DNA from 3 places in the Pseudoalteromonas sp. M8 genome. Region 2 is predicted to be linked to each of the others. Evidence: predicted binding sites of a transcription regulator. Region 2 holds the regulator's gene; each other region holds the start of a gene.

Region 1 (7,221 bases), 450 kb from region 2:
TTATTTACCGTGGCGGATATTATTGCGGCAGATGTTGGTGCGTCTGCAGCGGTATTAAAGGTAATTAATTCACCGGCTTATGGTCTTGCCCGTACAATCACAGATATAAAACAAGCTGTGATGTTTTTGGGCGTGAACTGTATTACACAGCTAGTGACTGGGTATTTGCTTAAAAATGCGTTTGAGCAGTCAAAGTGCTGTATTTCACTGCAGCAGTTTTGGGATAATGCTGCGGATATCTCAAAAGCAGCAATGGTGGTTGGACATCATTTGAAGGCATCATTACCGATGGAGAATTTGCAGCTGCTCGGACTGTTTCATGATGCCGGGATCCCAGCAATGGCCGTAAAATATCCTGACTACGCTGAGGTAATAAAGCAGTCTATAGAGCGACCTGAGCAAACGCTTATTTACTACGAGCAGCAAAAGTATCCAGTGCCTCACACTGTGATAGGCTACTTTCTTGCGACGTCTTGGCACTTACCTAAAGAAATATGCCAGATGATTTTGCGCCACCATGACGTTAGCTATCTTGAAGAGCAAAAAGATGCGCAGCATGTGCAAACCTTTGCGGCACTTAAACTGGCTGAAAACCTCTGTTTTGAAGCAAAACACTTTAGAAGCGCAGCAGATTGGTATCTATTTAAAGATAAGGTGATGATTGAGCTTAATTTGCATGAAGATGAGTATCAAAACTTAAAAGATGATGTCGATGAAGTATTTATCGGATAGGGGATTATCCACAGGCATTAAAAAAGGCGCACTTGGCGCCTTTTTTACTTTTTGCTGCAGGGGATTATAGGCCTGCAGCCGCACGTAGTGCGTCAGCTTTATCTGTTGCTTCCCAAGGGAACTCTTCACGACCAAAGTGGCCGTAAGCAGCAGTAGGCTGATAAATTGGACGCTCAAGGTCTAGCATAGTGATTAGACCGTAAGGGCGTAAGTCGAAGTGCTCGCGGATAAGTTCGATCAAACGCGACTCATCAAGCTTAGCTGTACCGAAAGTTTCTACGCTGATAGAAGTAGGCTCAGCAACACCGATTGCGTAAGACACTTGGATCTCACACTTGTCAGCAAGGCCAGCGGCAACAATGTTCTTTGCAACGTAACGCGCTGCGTAAGCTGCAGAACGGTCAACTTTTGATGGATCTTTACCTGAGAATGCACCACCACCGTGACGTGCCATACCGCCGTATGTATCTACAATGATTTTACGACCAGTTAGACCACAGTCACCCATAGGACCACCGATAACGAAACGGCCAGTTGGGTTGATGAAGAACTTAGTTGCTTCAGTGATAAGCTCTGCAGGTAGTGTAGGCTTGATGATAGTTTCCATCACTGCTTCTACAAGGTCAGCTTGTGATACCGAATCACAGTGCTGTGTAGATAATACGACCGCGTCGATACCTACTGCTTTACCGTTTTCGTACGCGAATGTTACCTGAGACTTAGCGTCTGGACGTAACCAAGGTAGCGTGCCGTCTTTACGAACTTGCGCTTGGCGCTGAACTAGACGGTGTGAGTAAGTGATAGGCGCAGGCATAAGTACGTCAGTTTCGTTACACGCGTAACCAAACATTAGGCCTTGGTCACCAGCACCTTGCTCTTCTGGACGAGTACGGTCAACACCTTGGTTGATATCAGGTGATTGTTTACCAATCGTGTTAAGGATTGCACATGAATCAGCGTCAAAGCCCATGTCTGAATGTGTGTAACCAATTTCACGCACGGTCTTACGAGTTAATTCCTCGATATCAACCCAAGCGCTAGTCGTGATTTCACCACCAACCATAACCATACCGGTTTTAACGTAAGTTTCACACGCAACACGTGCTTTTGGATCTTGCTCAAGGATGGCATCTAGAACCGCATCAGAGATCTGATCGGCGATTTTATCCGGATGACCCTCAGAAACAGATTCAGAAGTAAATAAATGTTTAGCCATTGTATTTATGCTCACAAATATTGCGCTTCACAAACATCAGGAACAGCGCGAAAAATTAAGGGGCGTATTCTAACCAAAAAACCTAGGCATTGACTAGTTATTTTACGCCTAGACGTCCAAAATTGTGCAAACTTTTTTAATGGTCGGAAAAAGTCCGTCTGTACCCGTTTTTTTATGGCCTTTGCCGTTGCAGTTAGCCATATAAATAAGTAAGAATGGGCTCAAACCCCCGCGAAACACATTTAAAGGTAGGAGAATTCATGCCATCTCGCAAAGAACTTGCTAATGCAATTCGCGTTCTTTCCATGGACGCTGTACAAAAGGCCAAGTCTGGCCACCCTGGAGCCCCTATGGGCATGGCGGACATCGCAGAAGTACTTTGGCGCGATTTTTTAAAGCACAACCCAAGTAATCCTGAGTGGTTCGACAGAGATCGCTTTGTATTATCAAACGGTCACGGCTCGATGTTAATTTATTCATTGTTGCATTTGTCGGGTTATGACTTATCAATTGATGACATCAAAAACTTCCGTCAGCTACACTCCAAAACACCAGGCCACCCAGAATATGGTTATGCGCCAGGTATTGAAACGACTACAGGCCCATTAGGCCAGGGTATTACCAATGCGGTAGGTATGGCGATTGCTGAAAAAGCATTGGCTGCACAGTTTAACCGTGAAGATTACGACATCGTTAATCACTATACCTATGCATTTTTAGGTGATGGCTGTTTGATGGAAGGTATCTCACACGAAGCTTGTTCACTTGCGGGTACCCTTGGTCTTGGCAAACTGATTGCATTTTGGGATGACAACGGTATTTCAATCGACGGTGAAGTTGAAGGTTGGTTTAGCGACGATACACCAAAACGCTTTGAGTCTTATGGCTGGCATGTTATCGCCGGTGTTGATGGTCACGATAGCGATGCGATTAAAGCGGCAATCGAAGCGGCGCAAGCAGAGTCTGACAAACCAACCCTTATCTGTTGTAAAACGGTTATCGGTTATGGTTCACCAAACAAGTCAGGTAGCCATGATTGTCACGGTGCACCGCTAGGTGATGATGAAATCAAAGCAGCACGTGAATTCCTTGGTTGGGAGCACGGCGCATTTGAAGTACCGGAAGATGTGTACGCGAAATGGGACGCAACAGCGCGTGGTCAAAATCAACAAAGTGACTGGCTGATTAAGTTCACTGAATACCAAATGCATTATCCTGAGCTTGCTGCTGAGTTTGAGCGTCGCATGAAAGGCGAGCTTCCAGCAAACTGGTCTGAGAAAACAGAAGCCTATATCGCAGAGCTTCAAGCGAATCCTGCAAACCCAGCAACTCGTAAAGCATCACAAAATGCATTGAATGCTTTTGGTCCAATTCTACCTGAGTTTATGGGTGGCTCTGCTGACCTTGCGGGTTCTAACTTAACACTTTGGGATCAATCTAAAGGCTTAACGGCAGAAGATGCTGCGGGTAACTATATCTTCTACGGTGTGCGTGAATTTGGTATGTCTGCCATTATGAATGGTATTGCGCTACATAGAGGCTTTATCCCTTATGGTGCGACATTCCTAATGTTTATGGAATACGCGCGTAATGCGGTACGTATGGCTGCATTGATGAAACAAAGAAGCATCTTTGTGTATACTCATGATTCAATCGGTCTTGGTGAAGATGGTCCAACACACCAACCAGTAGAACAAATGGCGAACTTACGTACTACGCCAAACCTTGCGAGCTGGCGTCCATGTGACCAAGTTGAGTCAGCAGTTGCTTGGCAGCAAGCGGTTGAACGCGCTGATGGCCCATCTGCACTTGTATTTACCCGTCAGGGCCTTGCGCAGCAGCCTCGTACCGCTGAGCAGGTTGCAGCGATTAAGCAAGGTGGTTATGTACTATCTTGTGATGGTGAGCCTGAAATCATCCTTATTGCAACCGGTTCTGAAGTGCAACTTGCAGTTGAGTCTGCGGATAAGCTTCGTGCAGAAGGTAAAAAGGTACGTGTTGTGTCTATGCCTTCAACGGACATTTTTGATGCGCAATCTCCAGCATACAAAGAAAGCGTACTACCAAGCTCAGTAACGCGTCGCGTCGCTATCGAAGCGGGTATTGAGGACTTCTGGTACAAATATGTAGGCCTAAATGGTGCTATAGTTGGTATGACAACGTTTGGTGAGTCAGCGCCTGCTGATGAGCTATTCAAGCTATTTGGCTTTACGGTAGAAAATATCGTTGAGAAGGCAAACGCATTGTTTGCATAATCAAAGAAAAGAAACAAAAAACCCATGCCATGCATGGGTTTTTTTATGCTTAGGGGTTTTGCTAAACCCCTTAAAGTTTTGAGACTGTTTCCTGCTCAAAGCTCAGGTTAGATAGCTAAACCTTAAACTGTTCTACCGATAAGCGTAACTCTTCGGCGAGTTTAGCAACCTCAGAACTAGAGATTGAGGTTTGGCTTGCGCCTTCAGCTGTTTGCTCTGCGATTGTTACAATCGATTCCAAACGTTCACTAATTTCCTGTGCTACTTGTTGTTGCTCATTCGCCGCGTTTGCAATCTCTTCACTCACATCATGAGCCTGAGAAACGGCTGCAGTGATAGAGTTTAGTGCTTCATTAGCAAGGTCGCTCTGAGTTACGCACGACTCCGCCTGCTGTTTGCCTTTCGACATCGCGCCTACCGCTTCTTCGGCACCGGCTTGTAAGGATTCAATCATTGCTTGAATTTCTTGAGTCGACTCTTGAGTTTTACTTGCAAGCGAGCGTACTTCGTCTGCCACTACAGCGAAGCCACGACCTTGTTCACCCGCACGCGCAGCTTCGATTGCAGCGTTTAGTGCAAGGAGGTTAGTTTGCTCGGCAATGCCACGGATAACATCCAAAATACTGCCTATCGAAGCGCTGTCTTGGTGTAGTTTGTTAATCACGCGAGAGGCTTCATCCACTTCCCTTGCGAGTTGCTCAATAGTGTGTTTGTTCTCATGTGAGATGCCTTTAACACGCTCAGCTTCTTTATCAGCATTTTTAATTTCCTGTAGTGCTTGATGTGCGCTGTTGCTTACACCGTGAGACGTGCTACTCATCTCAGTTGTAGCGGTAGCTGCTTGCTCTACCTGTGCCTGCTGATTCTTAATTGCTTGGCTGGATTCCGTAGTGATAGTCGATGTTTCTTCGGACGCTGCAGCAAGCTGCGTCGAACGAGAAATAATGCCAGTGATAAGTTCACGTAAGCTAGAGATTAGGGTGTTACAGCTTCTAGATAATTCACCAAACTCATCTTTTGCTGTGTCATCTAAGCGCTGTGTCATATCGCCACTGGCGACAATGTTTAAGACTCGATTTACTTCCGATAGCGGTTTTGTGATACGACTAACGGTAATGTAGGCAACACCGACGGCCATTAACGTTGCTACTATCATACCAATCCAAGTCCATAGGTTTGCTGTGCCTACATCGGCACGTACGCCTTGTTGTAAGTTAAAGGCGACTTGGCTCGCTTCAGAGAGTAAATCATCTAGCTGAGATAGGGCTGCTTTTGTGGTTTTTTCTGCATTGGTTAGTTCTTTACGTGTCTCGGCTATCGCATTGATCAAGCGTTTTTGATTTTCCGCGATGCTGTTGCTGCCGGTAACTGCATCTTTCAAATTAGTGTAATAGCCTTCGAGATCAGCAAACAAACTACTATCAAGCGCGCTAACGGGGCCACGCATCAAATCAATATTGCGACCTAGCTCTTCAACGAGGTAGCTTTGATCCCTACTTACGATTTCCAGTGTATTGATGTCTTCAACAGTAACAATATCATTGGCGCTAGTCACAACAGAAGAAAAGTTATTTTCTAAGTTATTTGCAGCTTGAAAAGCACGTTTGTCAGCATCTTCTAAGCCATCCAAATCAATGATATCAACCGTCACCATAGTCGCATCTTCTGCGGCAACATCGATAGTAGATAACTGCTCTTTTAATTTGTCCCGTAACGAAAGCTCAGTTGTTTTCTCGTTTACCAAGCTGTTCATGGCTTTTACGAACGCATCATAACTTTTGCCAACATCACGACTGCTTGAGGCCAATTTATTATTAGCGGCAACGACCTGTTGCAGCTCTGAATAGGTTTTGTCGAAGATCTTCTGGCGCTCTTTAAATTGCTGTTTTAGCGTCGCCAGTTCAGTCTCTGAACGCGCGTAAAAACTTCCCTGAGCCATTTTGCTCATTAAAGTAAATTCTACTTGCAGCGCAGAGCTTTTAGAGAGTGCTGGCAAAGACAGGTTATTAACCTGTTGAGTTGAGTTGTCAATGTTCGCAATTCTAAATAAAGAATTGCCCCCGATAAGAAGAAGCAACAAGGTGATGGTAATAAAACCACCCCAAATACGTTGGCTAACAGTCAAATTCATAGCTGTCCTACAAAATTTACAAAGCAATACGGATACTTATCGGATTTATTGCGGATAAGTTAAGTATTTTATAGCAGATGTGACAAAAAAATTCAGTAAAAAAGGTCGGATTACAAAAAATAGCAGCTCAACGGATAAAAAGTATAAGCTTCACGTTTTCTTCGAGTGTAGCTTAGTTTTGTAAAAATTAAAGTGGGTGATTACCCTAGATTCGACTTAGGAAAGTTAAATAACCTGAGCTTCGGATAATTAATGCTTTTCTAGCAGCCAGTTTTAGCGCTAACTGCGTTGAATTCACTTCCAATAGCCAGCTATTGGTGCGTAAATTCGCCTGGTTATCCCCAAAACTCTCTGGCTAGATAAGGAAATAATTTAAAAACAACGAGTTAGCTCATTTCTTATCCAAACCTCAGGTTAAATAGCTTAATTGTGCTGGTACTTTTCACCACTGTTGATATTTATCATCGTCATAGGACCTCCCCACACGCAGCCAGTGTCTAAGGCTATAATATTTTTCTTGTTGGTTTCGCCTTCCAAAGCAGCCCAGTGGCCGAAAAGTAGGGTAGTTTCGGCTGGTGTTTGGCTGAGCTCAAACCACGGAGTGAGACCTGCCGCATCTTTTAGGCCAGATTTGTTCTTAAGATCCAGTTCGCCATTTTGTTTTAGAAAGCGCATTCGAGTGAAGACGTTAACAATGGCTTTAAATTTATCTTGTTCACTGAGCTTGTTGTGCTCAAGTCCTGGGTGAGCACCGTACATATTGGCGTAAAACTCAGGGGCTTTTGTTGATTGATAAATGGTTTCGGCAAAGCGTGCATATTCTAGCGCTTGCGTAATATTCCAGCTTGGATGAATACCTGCATGAGAAATAAAAGTTTGCTGTGTTT
Region 2 (7,221 bases):
GTTGTTCTGTACCAAGCCCTGTGGGCATGATTTGGGTGCTGCCGCAATCTGGACACTGTCTCGGTACAAAGTCCTGTTCACCACAATGATGGCATACCAAGCGGTTCATGTTTTTATGGTACGTGGCGCTGGTAGAGCAATGTTTACAGGTATTAAGCCATCCGCATTCGTGACACATCAATGTTGGTGCAAAGCCCCGACGATTTAGAAACACCATAACTTGCTTACCGCGAGCGAGTGTTTTTTCCATCCAATGTAAACTCATTGGTGAAAACCCGCCTTGTTCTGGCTGACCTTTCATGTCGACAAGGTGAAATTGGTTGTCGTGCTGGGTCTGCGCTCGTTTACTCAGTGTGACGAGTTGATATTTGTTGGTAATGGCTTTGTGTAATGTTTCTAATGCCGGTGTTGCGGTTCCCAAAAGCAAAGGGCAGTGTGCCTGATGCGCTCGAAATGCAGCGAGATCTCTGGCGTGATAGCGCAGGCCTTCTTGCTGTTTAAACGAGTTGTCGTGCTCTTCGTCAACGATGATCATGCCGAGATTTTGAAATGGCAAAAAAATGGCCGAGCGAGTACCGATGACCAAAGCGCTCAGACCCTTTTCGGCGCGACGCCAAGTATGTAGGCGTTCGTTATCGGTTAGATTTGAATGCCATAAATCAATGGGCAGGTTATTAAAGCGTTTTTTGAAGCGGTTGACCGTTTGTGGTGTGAGTCCAATTTCAGGCACTAAGATCAGTGCTTGTTTACCCGCTTTTATTATGTTTTCAAGGCTCTGTAAGTAGACTTCGGTTTTACCACTTCCCGTTACACCTTCGATTAAAAAGGTACGGTAACCGACTTGTGCATTAACGGCGCTGCAAATAGTCGCTTGCTGGTCGTTTAGGCGTGGCTTTTCGCCTAGCTGTAATTCGTTTTGCGACCAATCACTATCATGCTCAATAGATTGTGAGATAAGCGCTTTTTCTTCTAATGCTTTAATTGTTTGGCTAGCAAATCCGAGCGCTTTGAGTTCACTTAATTTTATTGCACCACCTTCATATAATTGAGAAAGCAGCGCTTGTTGCTTTTTGGCTCGCAGTGTTGGTAGTTTCTGCCCTTTTTCCGTTAATCTGACGATAGGGATCTGAGTTTTGTCTGGGCTTCCACCATCTCTGAGTACTGCCGGTAGTGCTGTGAATAAGGTATCGCCAATTGGATGACAGTAATACTGGGAGACAAAGTGTAAAAAGCTAAGTTGTGCTTGATTAAAGACAGGATGCTCGTCCAACACCTCAATAATTTGCTTGAGTTTTTCTTTTGGTACATCGGTGTCGTCTTTTTTAGCAAGCGCAATCGCTGTGCAGCGACGGTTGGCAAAATTGACGGTGACTCTCATTCCTGCTTCAACTTGCATGGTTGGTGCTAGCAAATAGTCGAATGTTCGGTGCAGTGGCAGCTTTAAAGCTACTTCAAGAATGAGCATGTATTACAATTCCATAAAGTGAGCGCAGTGACGAAGTATATACCTAAGGTGGTACGAATTGAAAACGTACTCTGCGACGGTGATAAAAAACTCTGAAATATCGCTTGTAGATTGTTCAGTTAAGCACTAAAATACGCGTCCACATTTTTGTATAACTACGTATGGTGCCAGACTTCGGGTTTGGAGAGCGATACGGCCTTAACTAGAGGTTGCTATGAAAGAAGGTATTCACCCTAATTACGAGACGATCACTGCATCGTGCTCTTGCGGTAACAAGTTCGAAACTCGTTCAACGCTATGTAAAGATATTCACCTAGACGTATGTTCTGCATGTCACCCGTTCTACACTGGTAAGCAGAAGATCCTTGACACAGGTGGCCGTGTAGATCGCTTTAACAAGCGTTTCGGTGCACTTAGCAGCAAGAAGTAATCTTGTTGGTCTAGTCGAAAAAAGCACCTTTAGGGTGCTTTTTTTGTGCCTGTTTGAAAATACCTTCTCGATTTATACATCCTATTCTGCATCAGCAGATAGACCGTCAGTCATCCCGTCTTATTGTGTCTTTTATTCTTCTAAAATAAAAAACTTGCCAGTTTGGCAGCAAAACTTTACTGATCTCTTGGGTAGAGTAAAAACTCTATTTAGCAGATAAATATTCAACATTTACGAGCTTAAGTTGTGAAAATAATCAAAGCTCATATAGTAAATAGTATCAGGTATGAGCACTTAATATAAACTAAAGTCAGTATATTGCGATTAAATGTCGGTATCTTGACGTTAAAGTTAGTTAAGTTGCAATTTTCTTATTGTTTTTATAGTTGGTATACATTTGTGCTAATCTTATACATTCTGTGCTGATTTTAGCGTCTTGTTTTTTAAGTTTTAGTCATTTTATTTGTGAAATATTTCTTAAAATTGAGCTTATCTTCTCGGAAAAGTATAGAAAATACCATGCTAGTGGATAGACCTGATTTTACTTGAATAATGAGCAAAACTCGGTATTGTGTGAATACGGTCGATTAACTATATGTCCTATTGACATACCGCGACAGCAAAGCACATACGCTTGTTGAGTGGTTGAATGTCGTCGCTCATATAGTTAATCGCACTGTGTGTTGCTGTAACCAGCTAGCTAGGTTGCCAACATTCAGAATGCGAACGTTTACCACACTCTCACATTAACTTCGTAGGAAAATATCGCGCCATGACAGACTTTCGTCAACAAGCTCTAGATTATCACGAGAAGCCCGTTCCAGGTAAAATCAGTGTTGAACTCACTAAACCTGCCGAGACCGTAAAAGACTTAGCACTTGCATACAGCCCAGGTGTTGCAGAGCCAGTACGTGAAATCGCGGCTGATCCGGCGAATGCATACCGTTACACGGGTAAAGGAAATATGGTTGCGGTGATCAGTAATGGTACGGCAATTCTTGGCTTGGGTAACTTAGGTCCTTTGGCGTCAAAGCCTGTTATGGAAGGTAAGGCACTATTATTTAAGCGTTTTGCGGGCCTTGATTCAATCGATATCGAAGTTAAGCACAACACCACTGAAGACTTCATCAATACTGTGGCAAATATCGCAGACACATTTGGTGGTATTAACCTTGAAGATATTAAAGCGCCAGAGTGTTTTGAAATTGAGCGCGCGCTAATTGAACGTTGTGACGTTCCTGTATTCCATGATGATCAGCACGGCACTGCAATTGTAACCGCTGCGGGTATGCTGAATGCGTTGGAAATCCAAGGTAAAGATATTCATGATGCGATTATTGTGTGTCTTGGCGCGGGTGCAGCCGCTATTGCTTGTATGGAATTACTGATCAAATGCGGTGCTCAACGTGAGCACATCTATATGCTGGACAGAAAAGGCGTGATCCATACTCGTCGTGATGACCTAAATGAATACAAAGAGCTGTTTGCAAACAACACGGATAAGCGTACGTTACAAGACGTGATTGCAGATGCGGACGTATTTGTTGGTGTTTCTGGCCCAGACTTACTTTCTGCTGAGGATCTAAAGCTAATGGCTGACAAGCCAGTGGTATTCGCTTGTTCTAACCCAGACCCTGAGATCAGCCCTGAAGTTGCACACGGTGCACGTAATGATTTGATCATGGCGACAGGCCGCTCGGATTATCCAAACCAAGTAAATAACGTGTTGTGTTTCCCGTTTATCTTCCGTGGTGCGCTTGATGTACGCGCAACCGCTATCAATGACGAGATGAAGATTGCAGCGGTTGAAGCAATTAGAACGATTGCGAAAGAGCCTGTACCTGCTGAAGTGTTAAAAGCGGCTGACGTAGATAGTCTAGAGTTTGGTCCTGAGTATATTATTCCAAAACCAATGGATCCACGTTTGTTACCTCGTATCGCAAAAGCGGTAGCGGTAGCTGCAATTGAATCAGGCGTGGCACAAATCGATATGCCAGCTGGATATATGGAATAATACCATTGGTATTATTCAAATGAAAAAGCCTCGATTGAGGCTTTTTTTGTGTCTGTATTTCCAGAGCGAAAGAGCAGTTATCACTCTTCGTTTATTTCTGGGATCTCCAAACCGCGCTCTTCCATTATTTGTCTTACCTCTAAAGGAATACGCTCTGGATTATCTTTTCTCAAGTCTTCATCGCTCGGCAGTGGCTGACCTGTGAAGGCATGTAGAAACGCCTCACATAAAAGCTCACTGTTCGTGGCATGACGTAAGTTATTCACTTGGCGACGTGTACGCTCATCAGTTAGCACTTTGAGTACATTCAGAGGTATGCTCACCGTGATCTTTTTTACTTGCTCTGCTTTCTTACCGTGTTCTGCATATGGGTGAATATACTCACCGTTCCATTTTGCCATAATTGTGTACTTGCCTCAGTTACATCAATGCCAATATGACTGGGTTCTGGTCTACATTATTCACCAACCGCATGAATATAGGGATAACCTTACGAATTAAAGATAAATCCCAAACTCAAATAGATGAATAAACTAATCCGCCATAGCGAGATAGAAGAATCTCTGCCATAGTTTTCAATAACTCAGTCGTATTAGCAACGCCTAGAGTGGCGAAATTTTATCGGTTTAAAAAAGATAGTCAAATACTAGTTATTTAGCCATTTAGCAGTATAAATGTTTTGACTTCTGGTTTCTGTTGCTCTAACCTTTTAGACGTCTAAACATCCAACTATCTAGGTGACCTTATGAGTCAAGTTAATAAATCGACGGTAGCAGTGCGTCACGGTATAGAAGCTGATAAAGCGCATGGGGCAGTAGTGCCACCGCTTTACCTTTCTACCACCTATTCTTTTGCCGATTTTGATACCAAACGCGACTACGATTATGGCCGCAGCGGTAACTTTAATCGTGATGTGCTTGCACAGGCACTTACCGAACTTGAAGGTGGTGCTCGTGGTATTATTACCGCCACTGGCATGGCTGCCGTTCACCTAGTAACTCAACTGCTTAACCATGACGATACGCTGGTTATTCCACATGACTGCTATGGTGGTAGCTATCGCTTGTTTACATCGCTTGCAAAGCGTGGATTGCTCAAATTAACAGTCTTGGATCTCACGCAACCTGAAAGTCTTGCGCAGCTGCAGCAGATCAAACCTAAATTAGTTTGGATTGAAACACCAAGTAACCCAATTTTGCGGTTAACGGATATAGAAGCTGTCGTAAATGCAGCACACGCTGTGGGGGCTTTGGTCGCCGCTGACAACACCTTCTTGTCTCCTGCATTACAAAACCCCATTGCCTTTGGCGTGGATGTCGTCGTGCATTCAACCACTAAATATATCAATGGTCATTCTGATGTAGTGGGGGGCGCGGTGATCGCGCGTACTCTGGAATTGGGTGATGAGTTAGCTTGGTGGGCGAATAATATCGGTATTACCGGTGCACCTTTTGATAGTTACCTTACCCTACGTGGACTGCGCACCTTAAATGTGCGTTTACGCCAACATCAAGAAAATGCTCAGCTTATTGCAGAATATTTAGAAAAGTCGCCGTATGTTAGCCAAGTTTATTACCCTGGCCTTGAGTCGCATCCTCAACACGAACTTGCGAAAAAACAACAGCTCGGCTTTGGTGGCATGGTGAGCTTTGATATCAAAGGCGATCTGCAAACATCTGCGAAGTTTTTAACGTCTCTAACGCACTTTTCATTGGCAGAATCTTTAGGTGGGGTTGAGAGTCTTATTTGTCATCCAGCGACGATGACACACGCGGGTATGGATCCGCAAGCACGTTTAGAAGCGGGAGTGGGCGACACGTTGATTCGTATTTCTGTAGGCATTGAAGATGCACAGGATCTCATTGCAGATCTGGAAGCGGGATTTGCATGTATTGATGAAAGTCAGGCGAGTGATGATGCTAAGTCATTCAAATTAACGCCTGCACATACAGTAGCGTTGTGGTGAGTAAATGGCAAAAGTAGTACATAAGTTTGGTGGTTCGAGTTTAAGCTCGCCAGAGCGTTATCAGGCGGTTGCCAAGATAGTGTTAGAGCAATGTCAACTAGGTGACAGTGTTGTGGTTTCTGCTGCAGGAAAAACAACGAATACCCTAGTGAAGTTATGGCAAAGCTTTGAGCAGCAAGATGTTCGCGCATTCAACGATGTTTTATTACAAGTTGAAAATCATCAACGTGAATTAATTGATGCCCTGTTTGTAGGTGAACAACACAGTGTGTTACTCAAACAGCTTGTCAATGAGCTGCAAGCAATCGCTTTAGGACGAGAAGAACAGCATCTTCACTACGCGAGTTTACTTGCACATGGAGAGCTATGGTCGGCTCGTATATTAGCAAACTACCTAAGTTCTCAAGGTATCGAAGCCAAAGCTATCGACGCTCGTACGTTATTTGTACAACAAGAGGGGGTGTTACTACACGCCCATAACAAAGAAGCGTGCTATCGCGCAATTGATGATCACGCTATCTATATCGTTACCGGTTTTATTGCCGCAAATGCACAAGGTGAAACGGTGACTTTAGGCCGAAATGGCAGTGACTATAGCGCGACTTTGTTGGCAAGTTATCTTGATGCGGCTCAAGTATCAATTTGGACGGATACAACAGGTGTATTCAGTACTGATCCACGTAAAGTCGCTAATGCCATAAAATACACTAAGGTATGTCGTGGCCAAGCTGAATTACTCGCACGATTAGGTAATCCGGTATTACATGCAAAAACGCTGTCTCCACTTAAAGATACCGATATAAAACTACAAGTTCGTAGCAGCTTTGACGCTGATGCGCTTGGCACTGAGATAGTAAAGGCAGGCTATAGCAAAGAGAAGCGCTTTATTACCACTTTTGGACAACTTGACCTGTTACGCGTTGAGCAGCTAAAAAGTGGTGAAGTAAAACAGCTAAGCCAGCTTATCCAGCATAGCATTCATCATTTTGTTAAAGGTGGAGAGGCACACTTACTGGTGCCATCTGAGTTTAGCCATGCTGTGATCAAAGCGCTGGATTCGCGGGCCAATATTATTGAATCACAAGTACAAGGCTTTGCTATTGTTGCCCCAAGTCAGGATGTCGCTGGCTTACATCAGCAGGCACTGGAGCTATTGGATGAACATGCGATTGTCACCCGTTTTGTGCTGCAAGAGCGTCATTACAGCTTAGTGTTAACCGATCAAGCAATTGATAGCGATCTACTTGCTATATTGCACGAGCGTTTGGTGAATAAAGGCCGGGAGCTTGCAGTGATTGTGGCGGGTGTTGGCAACGTGGGTGAAGTGTTTATCGAACAATGCAAAA
Region 3 (7,221 bases), 390 kb from region 2:
AAAGATTCTTACAATTTAGCACTGTCGAACTGAGTAGATCTTCGTATAATAACGCCCCATTGAATACTACCAACGCGGGATCGCTAATATGTCGATAAAGATCAAGACAACGGATACCAACAAACCAAATGGCACAGGGCTTGCGCGGATAATCAAAGCAACGCATTGCTCGGCGAAAGGAATGAAAGCGGCTTATAAAGAAGAGTCGGCATTTAGACAAGAAACGTGGTTACTGGTGGCAAGTCTTCCTTTATCAATCATATTGGCGCAAAGTATTGCTCAGTGGGCCTTATTGGTCGGTAGTGTACTGTTGATATTAGTCATAGAACTTATCAACTCGGCAATCGAAGCGCTGACAGATCGAGTGAGTACCGAGCATCACTTACTATCTGGTCGTGCAAAAGATATGGCATCAGCGGCCGTTACGCTGACATTATTAATTAGCTCGTTAATTTGGATAGCTGCCGCAGTGGAGTGGTTCAACACCATAACCTAAAATTACGCGTGGTTTTGATACAAAAAAATGGCGGCTAAATTTTTAGCCGCCATTTTTTATTAAGCTGAATAATCGTTATTCAAACACTTTTTCTACATCCAACGTTTTAATATTCTTACTTGGAATATTTAGCGGGTATGTAGCAATTTCAGCATCTTCTGCCAGCAATACATCAGGCTTTTTCGTGTTATAAGTCATAGGAGATGGCTGCTCAGCACTTAGGCGCTTCGCCATATCTTTTGCATCACCAGTGATAAACACATAGTGAATATCTTCGGTCTGCAAGTTCTCTTTGATAACGCGATTGATATCTTCAACAGACAGCGACGCTAGCTGCTTTGTCACATAGGCAACAAACTCATCGGTGTTGTAGAACTGGCTATCAAGTGCATAACCTAGCTGTCTATCTTGGCTCGCCACCATTTGCGGCACAAAGTTGATTAAGAAGTTACGTGTTGCTTCAAAGTCTGCTTGGCTCATCCCTTCTTTGATCAGCTTATCGAGTTCAAACAATGCAGTACGCGTTGCAAAATGGGCATCGTTATTAGAACGAAGTGGGCGTAACCACACTTGGAAAATTTGCTCACTACGACCTAAGTTTGCATCCGGCTTAGTTTGGAACATACCACGAGGGAAGTATTCGATATATGCATAATCACCATAGTTCATACCACGTACCTGACGGATACGCTGGTACAAGTGGCTGTTTGAACTGCGGTGCTCACCAAAGTATGAACGCACTAACCAAAGCGCAGCCCAGTCTTTGCTGCTACGAACCGTGTCGATTGGGAAACCAAAAGACACCGCTGTTGATTTTGCATTCTTTTCTACGATGGTTGCGTGATGGCCAGACAGTTTAGGGGCATCAGGCACTTGTAAACGCGCTTCTTCGCCTTTAGGTAAAGCCGCAAGATCGTTAAACATCGTTTCTTTTAGCTGTTTATCGAGTGCACCTGTGATACCCACGTTAAGTTTAGCTTGAGTAAATTGCTGAGCGTAAAAAGCCTTAACGTCATCCAGTGTGATTGCTTCTAAGTCTGATAAATCACCAAAGTTATAGCTTTCGTATGGGTGGCCTTTGTACAGCTCGTGATAAAGCACTTCTTTACCTAGTTCTTCATCATTTGACGCTTTCAAACCAGCCTTAATGCCGTCGATTAGCTCTTTTTTCAGACGTTTAAAATCATCTTCTCTGAACCCTGGGCTCAAAAGCTGCTGACTCACAATGCCATACCATTGATCAGCGTTATCTTTATGAATACGACCACGTAAAGAAATCATTTCTTTATCGATTTGATAACCGAAGCTACCAGCAATAGGATACAGCGCCTTTTGAATTTCTTTGTATGATTGCGACTCACTTCCACCATTGGCAATCATAGCCGCAGTAAGCGCAGCAAGACCTTTTTTACCTGCAGGATCTGCGGCAGCACCTGTGTAAAAAAGAAAGTTCACATCCACCAGCGGTGAATTATTGGTCTTGTCTAATACGTTGAAATGACGCGTTACTGGCTTGTCCATTTTTGCCACTAACTTGTCTAAGTTAACTTCCTTATCAAAACCAGGCACAGACTCAAGTGCAGACATAGTCACCGTTGTGCGGCTGCTGTCCACAAAGTATTTATTGGCAATATCACGAATGTCTTTCGCAGTGACTTTATCTGCACTTGCATAAAGCGCATTCACCACTTCAGGGTCACGCTCAAAATGCATGTAGCTTGCGAGTGTCGAAGCAATAGATTGTGATGAGTCAAGGCCGTTAATAAAGCTGTACTTTAGGTTTGATTTAAGTGCAGCAAGTTTATTTTCATCTACCAGCTCTGTGCGTGCTTTTGCGTAAGTGTTATTGATTGCATCACGCACTGTCGCCAGATCTTTTTCATCTTCAACTTTAACGAAAACATGCAGAAGACCAGGGTCTTTGGTTTCAGGGTTGTAGGTAAACATTTGGCTTGCAAGCTGTTTGTCTACCACCAGCTCTTGATATAACTCAGAGTTTTGAGAGAAGTATAACTGCGAGATCAAATCAAGCGCAGCTCGGTCTTTTTTCGCAGGCTCCCATGCAGTGCCTTTATATGAAACAAGCAACCAGTGACCAGGTAAGCCATCATATTTTTCATGGACGTAACGTGCTTTCTCTTGTTTAGGCTCAACTGGAATATCAGCTTGATAATCACCCTTTTTCCAATTACCCCAGTGCTTTTTCACCATAGCCATGGTTTCTTTTGGATCTACGTCACCCACAATGACAAGCGATACGTATTCTGGCTTGTAAAAACGTTCAAAGAAGGTTTTACCATAGGCCATTTGATCTGGCATTGCTTCGATGTCTTCAAAAAAGCCCATCGTTGTGTGTTTATAGGTATGTTTATCAAATGCTTCTTTTCTTACCGCAGAAAGCAGTTTTCGAACTGGGCTGGCATTATTTTTAAGGTATTCACCTTTCACGGTTAGTGCTTCAGTACGAAACTGTTCTTCACTGTAAGTCAGGTTCTGAAAGATATCCGCTTCGATTTCTAATACTTTATCTAAATGCTGCTTCGAGAAATTTAGGTGGTAGTTCGTGTAGTCATTGGTCGTGTAAGCGCGATTATCAACACCTGAATTTTTCAAAATGTCCGAATAAACGTCTTGTGGATACTTTTCTGAGCCTTTGAACATCATATGCTCAAAGAAATGAGCGAAGCCGGTTTTACCCGCTTCGACTTCATTACGCGAACCAACAGAAACCGGGATCTGTAGCGATACCACATCAGGATAGTTAGTTTTAACTACCATGACGCGAAGGCCATTTTCTAGCTCTTCCAAAACATAATCTTGGGCGAATACTTTATTGGATTGGGCAGCTTGAGTACTTTCAGCTGACTGTTGGGCTTGGTCTGAATTCGTCGCTGCGCAGCCACTAAGCGCTAAGCTTACGGCAAAGCTGGTTGCTAGTAATTTGAATTTCATGAATTTGGTCCTAATCATATTTTTTATTCTAAGTAAGTCGTGTTCACTTACGTTAGTAAACCTCCTGATTATGCCCCAAAGCCATACTAATTCGCTAATTTCCAAGGTGATTTACCATCCTAATGTGTAAACAAATATGAAATTTTGGTTTGAGCACTTGAGATAAATTCATAATTATTGAAATTCTTTCATTAAAAAAATCTATCTAGACGTCTAAATGGCTGCTATATTAGTAAAGAGATACAGAAATGCTTTTGTGGAATGAGGATTATGGCTTTAACGCTTCAAGAGAAAATCATTGACCCTAACCAAGGGGTATATTTAATTGGTACCACACCACCTAAGATTGGCACCGACCCAGAGCAGCTAAAATCAATTGCCGCTAAGCTTTTGGGCCGTTTACATGAGATTGAATACGACGGCGTGATCATCTATGACATTCAAGATGAAAGCAGCCGTACTCAAGTACCACGTCCATTCCCTTTTAAGCACACCGTTGATCCGTGTGAATATAGTCAGTTGATCCGCGAATTATCACACCTTGATGTAATTACGTATAAAAGTGTGGCACAGCGCGATAGTGAAGCTTTTGGCGATTGGTTAAGCAGCACAAAACAGCAATATGGGTTAAACAATCTAGTATTAGTGGGCAATCCGTCTTCACAAGGCGATATTAAGTTGCCGCTTTCTGAAGCCTATAAGGTATTGAAGCATCATCAAGATGACTTTTTCTTAGGTGGTGTAACTATCGCAGAGCGCCACGCCAGTAAGCGTAATGAACACGAAAGATTAATTGATAAAACAGAGCAAGGCTGCCAATTCTTTGTTTCCCAAGCAGTGTATGACGCTCAAGCAACCATAGATCTTATTACGAGCTATGCTCGCACCTGTAAACAGCAAGGGCAAACACCAAAACGCATTATTCTTACCTTTACTCCATGTGGTGGAGAAAAAACCTTGCAGTTTATGGAGTGGCTGGGGATTTCAGTACCAGAAGCAACCAAATGGCGCATGTTAGATGCAGACAATACACTAAGTGAGTCAATTCGTATTTGTAGAGAAAATCTAGATCAAATCTTAAAAAGCTGCTCACATCTAGATATTTCTCTTGGCTTAAATATTGAGAGCTTAACAAACCGTAAAGAAGAAATAGATGCATCTATAAACCTTTATCGACTGTTGAAGGCGACCATGGAATTATGCCTTGCGGAAAAGCAAATTGCTTAATGCAGTCTAAGCCAGCTTCATCAAGCTGGCTTTTCTGTTAACCTTGCTGAATTATCCAAAGCCCAGATTAACTTAGGCTCAAGAAAGCGATTAATCCCACCCCAAGTAGCAAGCGGTAAATGACAAATGGCATCATGCCCATGCGCTCTATGATTTTCAGGAAAAAGAAGATACAGGCATAAGCTGAGATAAACGACAGTGCTGCACCACTTAATAACGCATTCCAATCAACCACTTCATCGCCGGTAGCAAGCTCTAAACTGTAATACAATCCCATCATCGAAATGACTGGAATAGACATTAAAAACGAAAAGCGCGCCGCACTTTTCTTATCAAGCCCGAGTAATAAACCTGCGGTGATGGTAATACCTGAACGCGATGTGCCGGGAATAACAGCGGTAATTTGCGCAAGCCCCAGTATCAATGCGCTTTTCCAGTTTAAGGCAAATTCGTCTTTGATTTGTTTCGCTTTCACGTCGGCATACCAAAGCAGTAAACCAAATACTATCGTCGATGTTGCAATCACCCAAGCACTACGTAAATAAACTTCTACGATATCCTTAAGCAGTGGAGCTAAGATCACGAATGGAATAGTGGCAACCACAATACACCAAGTCAGCCGGCTTTCTTTCGAGTGCGTACCTGAGAATGATTTGAACCATCCTGCCAATAGGCTGACAATGTCTTGTCGAAAATAAATAACGACAGCCAGCAAAGTACCAACATGAACAGCAACATCAAAGGCAAGACCCTGATCTTGCCAACCTAGTACCTGTGAAGGTAGCAGTAAGTGGGCAGAACTCGAAATAGGTAAAAATTCAGTGAGACCTTGAATAATTGCAAGGACGACAATCTCAATAAAGCTCATTGCTTGGGAAACTCCACTTTCCATAATTTTTGAGTTGGGTTGTGATACTCCTGCCATAACTGAGCAATGCTTTTACCCTCAACAGGATGGATAAAATCAGGAGCTAGTTCAGCTAATGGCTGAAGCACGAAGGCATTTTTGGTTATTTCATCCCGAGGCAACTGAGCGGGTGATGAACAAATAAGGTGGTCATAAAAGAGAATATCGAGATCTAAAGTGCGTGGACTAAACTTCTTTTCACTACAGCGACGACCATGATCGTATTCTATCGACTTGAGCAGTTTATACACTTCGTCTAAAGACAGCTGTGTTTGTGCCGCAAAGACCGAGTTATAGAAATTATTCCCAGCAAACCCGACGGCTTCACTCTCAAAAACACTCGAATGTTGAAAATCCGGAAAGTGTTCTATCAATACGCTCAAGCCACTCAGCAAGTTTTTTTCTTTTTCTATGTTTGAGCCGAGACTGATAAAAATTTGTGCCATGATAATTCTACTTCTTACGCACAATTTCTACACCAACCGTTTGTGCTTGTGGCACGGCAGCAGGTTTACTCACTTTTATAAGCACTTGTTGTACATTAAATTCATTTAGGATCATTGCGGCAAGCTGTTCAACTAACGTTTCTAATAGCTCAACTGGTTTTGCTTGGGTATGCGCAATAATACGCTCACTCACTTTAGCATAATCAACCGCCAAACTAATATCGTCATGGCGAGCGGCAGCGCTAATATCGGTCAACATCTCAACATCAAAGTAAAGGCTTTGTTTACTTTCTTTTTCAAAGTCGTACACTCCTATTATGGCTTCGACGTGTAGCTGTGAGATATAGACTTTATCCATGTAAACTCCAAACATGTTTATCGCTGTAATTCACCCGCATTTTCTAATCGCAATTCGCGATCTGTGCAGGACTTAAGACCGCCGATCATAGCCCAAAACAACGCAATAAAAAATAAGGAAGACAGTGTTAATCAGTTTAATGTGCGTATGTGCTTATTTATTGGGATCGATTTCCTCAGCGATTCTGGTTTGTCGGTTATTCAATCTACCAGATCCACGCTTTAATGGTTCTAATAATCCAGGCGCAACCAATGTATTAAGATTGGGAGGAAAGATCCCAGCTGCGCTGGTGCTCGTCTTCGATATTTTAAAGGGAACCATCCCGGTGTGGGGAGCCTACTTTCTGAAAATAGAACCTGTGTGGTTAGGTGCAATAGCCGTAAGCGCATGCCTTGGTCACATTTATCCTATTTTCTTCCACTTTAACGGTGGTAAAGCGGTAGCAACGGCATTTGGTGCGCTATTACCCATCGGCTTGTCATTGGGTGGGCTATTGATTAGTACGTGGCTCGTGGTGCTAGCGCTAACACGCTATTCTTCACTCGCAGCGATTGTCGCAGTCGCAGCAGCTCCACTTTACACATGGTGGATAAAACCGCTTTATACGGTGCCGGTAAGCTTTTTAACTGTGGTGATTATTATTCGTCATAGGGCAAATATTAAAAGGCTCTTGAGTGGTAAAGAGCCCAAGGTGGGGAAAAAGTCTAAAGACTAGGGCCTGTTTACCTTTCAAGTTTGTTTTTGCAGCAGTTTGATTGGTATTTGTACAAGGCAGAGCCTGCGTAGCATAGTTATTCTATGTGAGTCAGGCGAGAACACAGTAGAAATGCTAATC

The links. The regulator MetJ, encoded in region 2, represses methionine synthesis genes. The targets are predictions, from matches to a motif close to TAGACGTCTAGACGTCTA.
Region 1: metK (methionine adenosyltransferase) is a predicted target of MetJ. The motif match lies at 2,050-2,067, and genes of this name have one in related genera.
Region 3: GSF13_RS20830 (methylenetetrahydrofolate reductase) is a predicted target of MetJ. The motif match lies at 3,655-3,672, and genes of this name have one in related genera.

What each region holds. Positions count from the first base shown of each region.
Region 1 covers NZ_CP047240.1:3,499,913-3,507,133, reverse strand. The annotation lists gene GSF13_RS20585 (HDOD domain-containing protein) at 1-732, shown strand, start outside; gene metK (methionine adenosyltransferase) at 797-1,948, opposite strand; gene tkt (transketolase) at 2,209-4,203, shown strand; gene GSF13_RS20570 (methyl-accepting chemotaxis protein) at 4,319-6,334, opposite strand; gene GSF13_RS20565 (symmetrical bis(5'-nucleosyl)-tetraphosphatase) at 6,758-7,221, opposite strand, start outside.
Region 2 covers NZ_CP047240.1:3,952,040-3,959,260, reverse strand. The annotation lists gene priA (primosomal protein N') at 1-1,465, opposite strand, end outside; gene rpmE (50S ribosomal protein L31) at 1,680-1,895, shown strand; gene GSF13_RS22615 (malic enzyme-like NAD(P)-binding protein) at 2,668-3,909, shown strand; gene metJ (met regulon transcriptional regulator MetJ) at 3,990-4,310, opposite strand; gene metB (cystathionine gamma-synthase) at 4,655-5,875, shown strand; partial or broken gene metL (bifunctional aspartate kinase/homoserine dehydrogenase II) at 5,880-7,221, shown strand, end outside.
Region 3 covers NZ_CP047240.1:3,563,138-3,570,358, forward strand. The annotation lists gene GSF13_RS20820 (diacylglycerol kinase) at 89-496, shown strand; gene GSF13_RS20825 (pitrilysin family protein) at 572-3,448, opposite strand; gene GSF13_RS20830 (methylenetetrahydrofolate reductase) at 3,719-4,675, shown strand; gene GSF13_RS20835 (undecaprenyl-diphosphate phosphatase) at 4,743-5,543, opposite strand; gene folK (2-amino-4-hydroxy-6-hydroxymethyldihydropteridine diphosphokinase) at 5,540-6,028, opposite strand; gene folB (dihydroneopterin aldolase) at 6,036-6,386, opposite strand; gene plsY (glycerol-3-phosphate 1-O-acyltransferase PlsY) at 6,511-7,101, shown strand.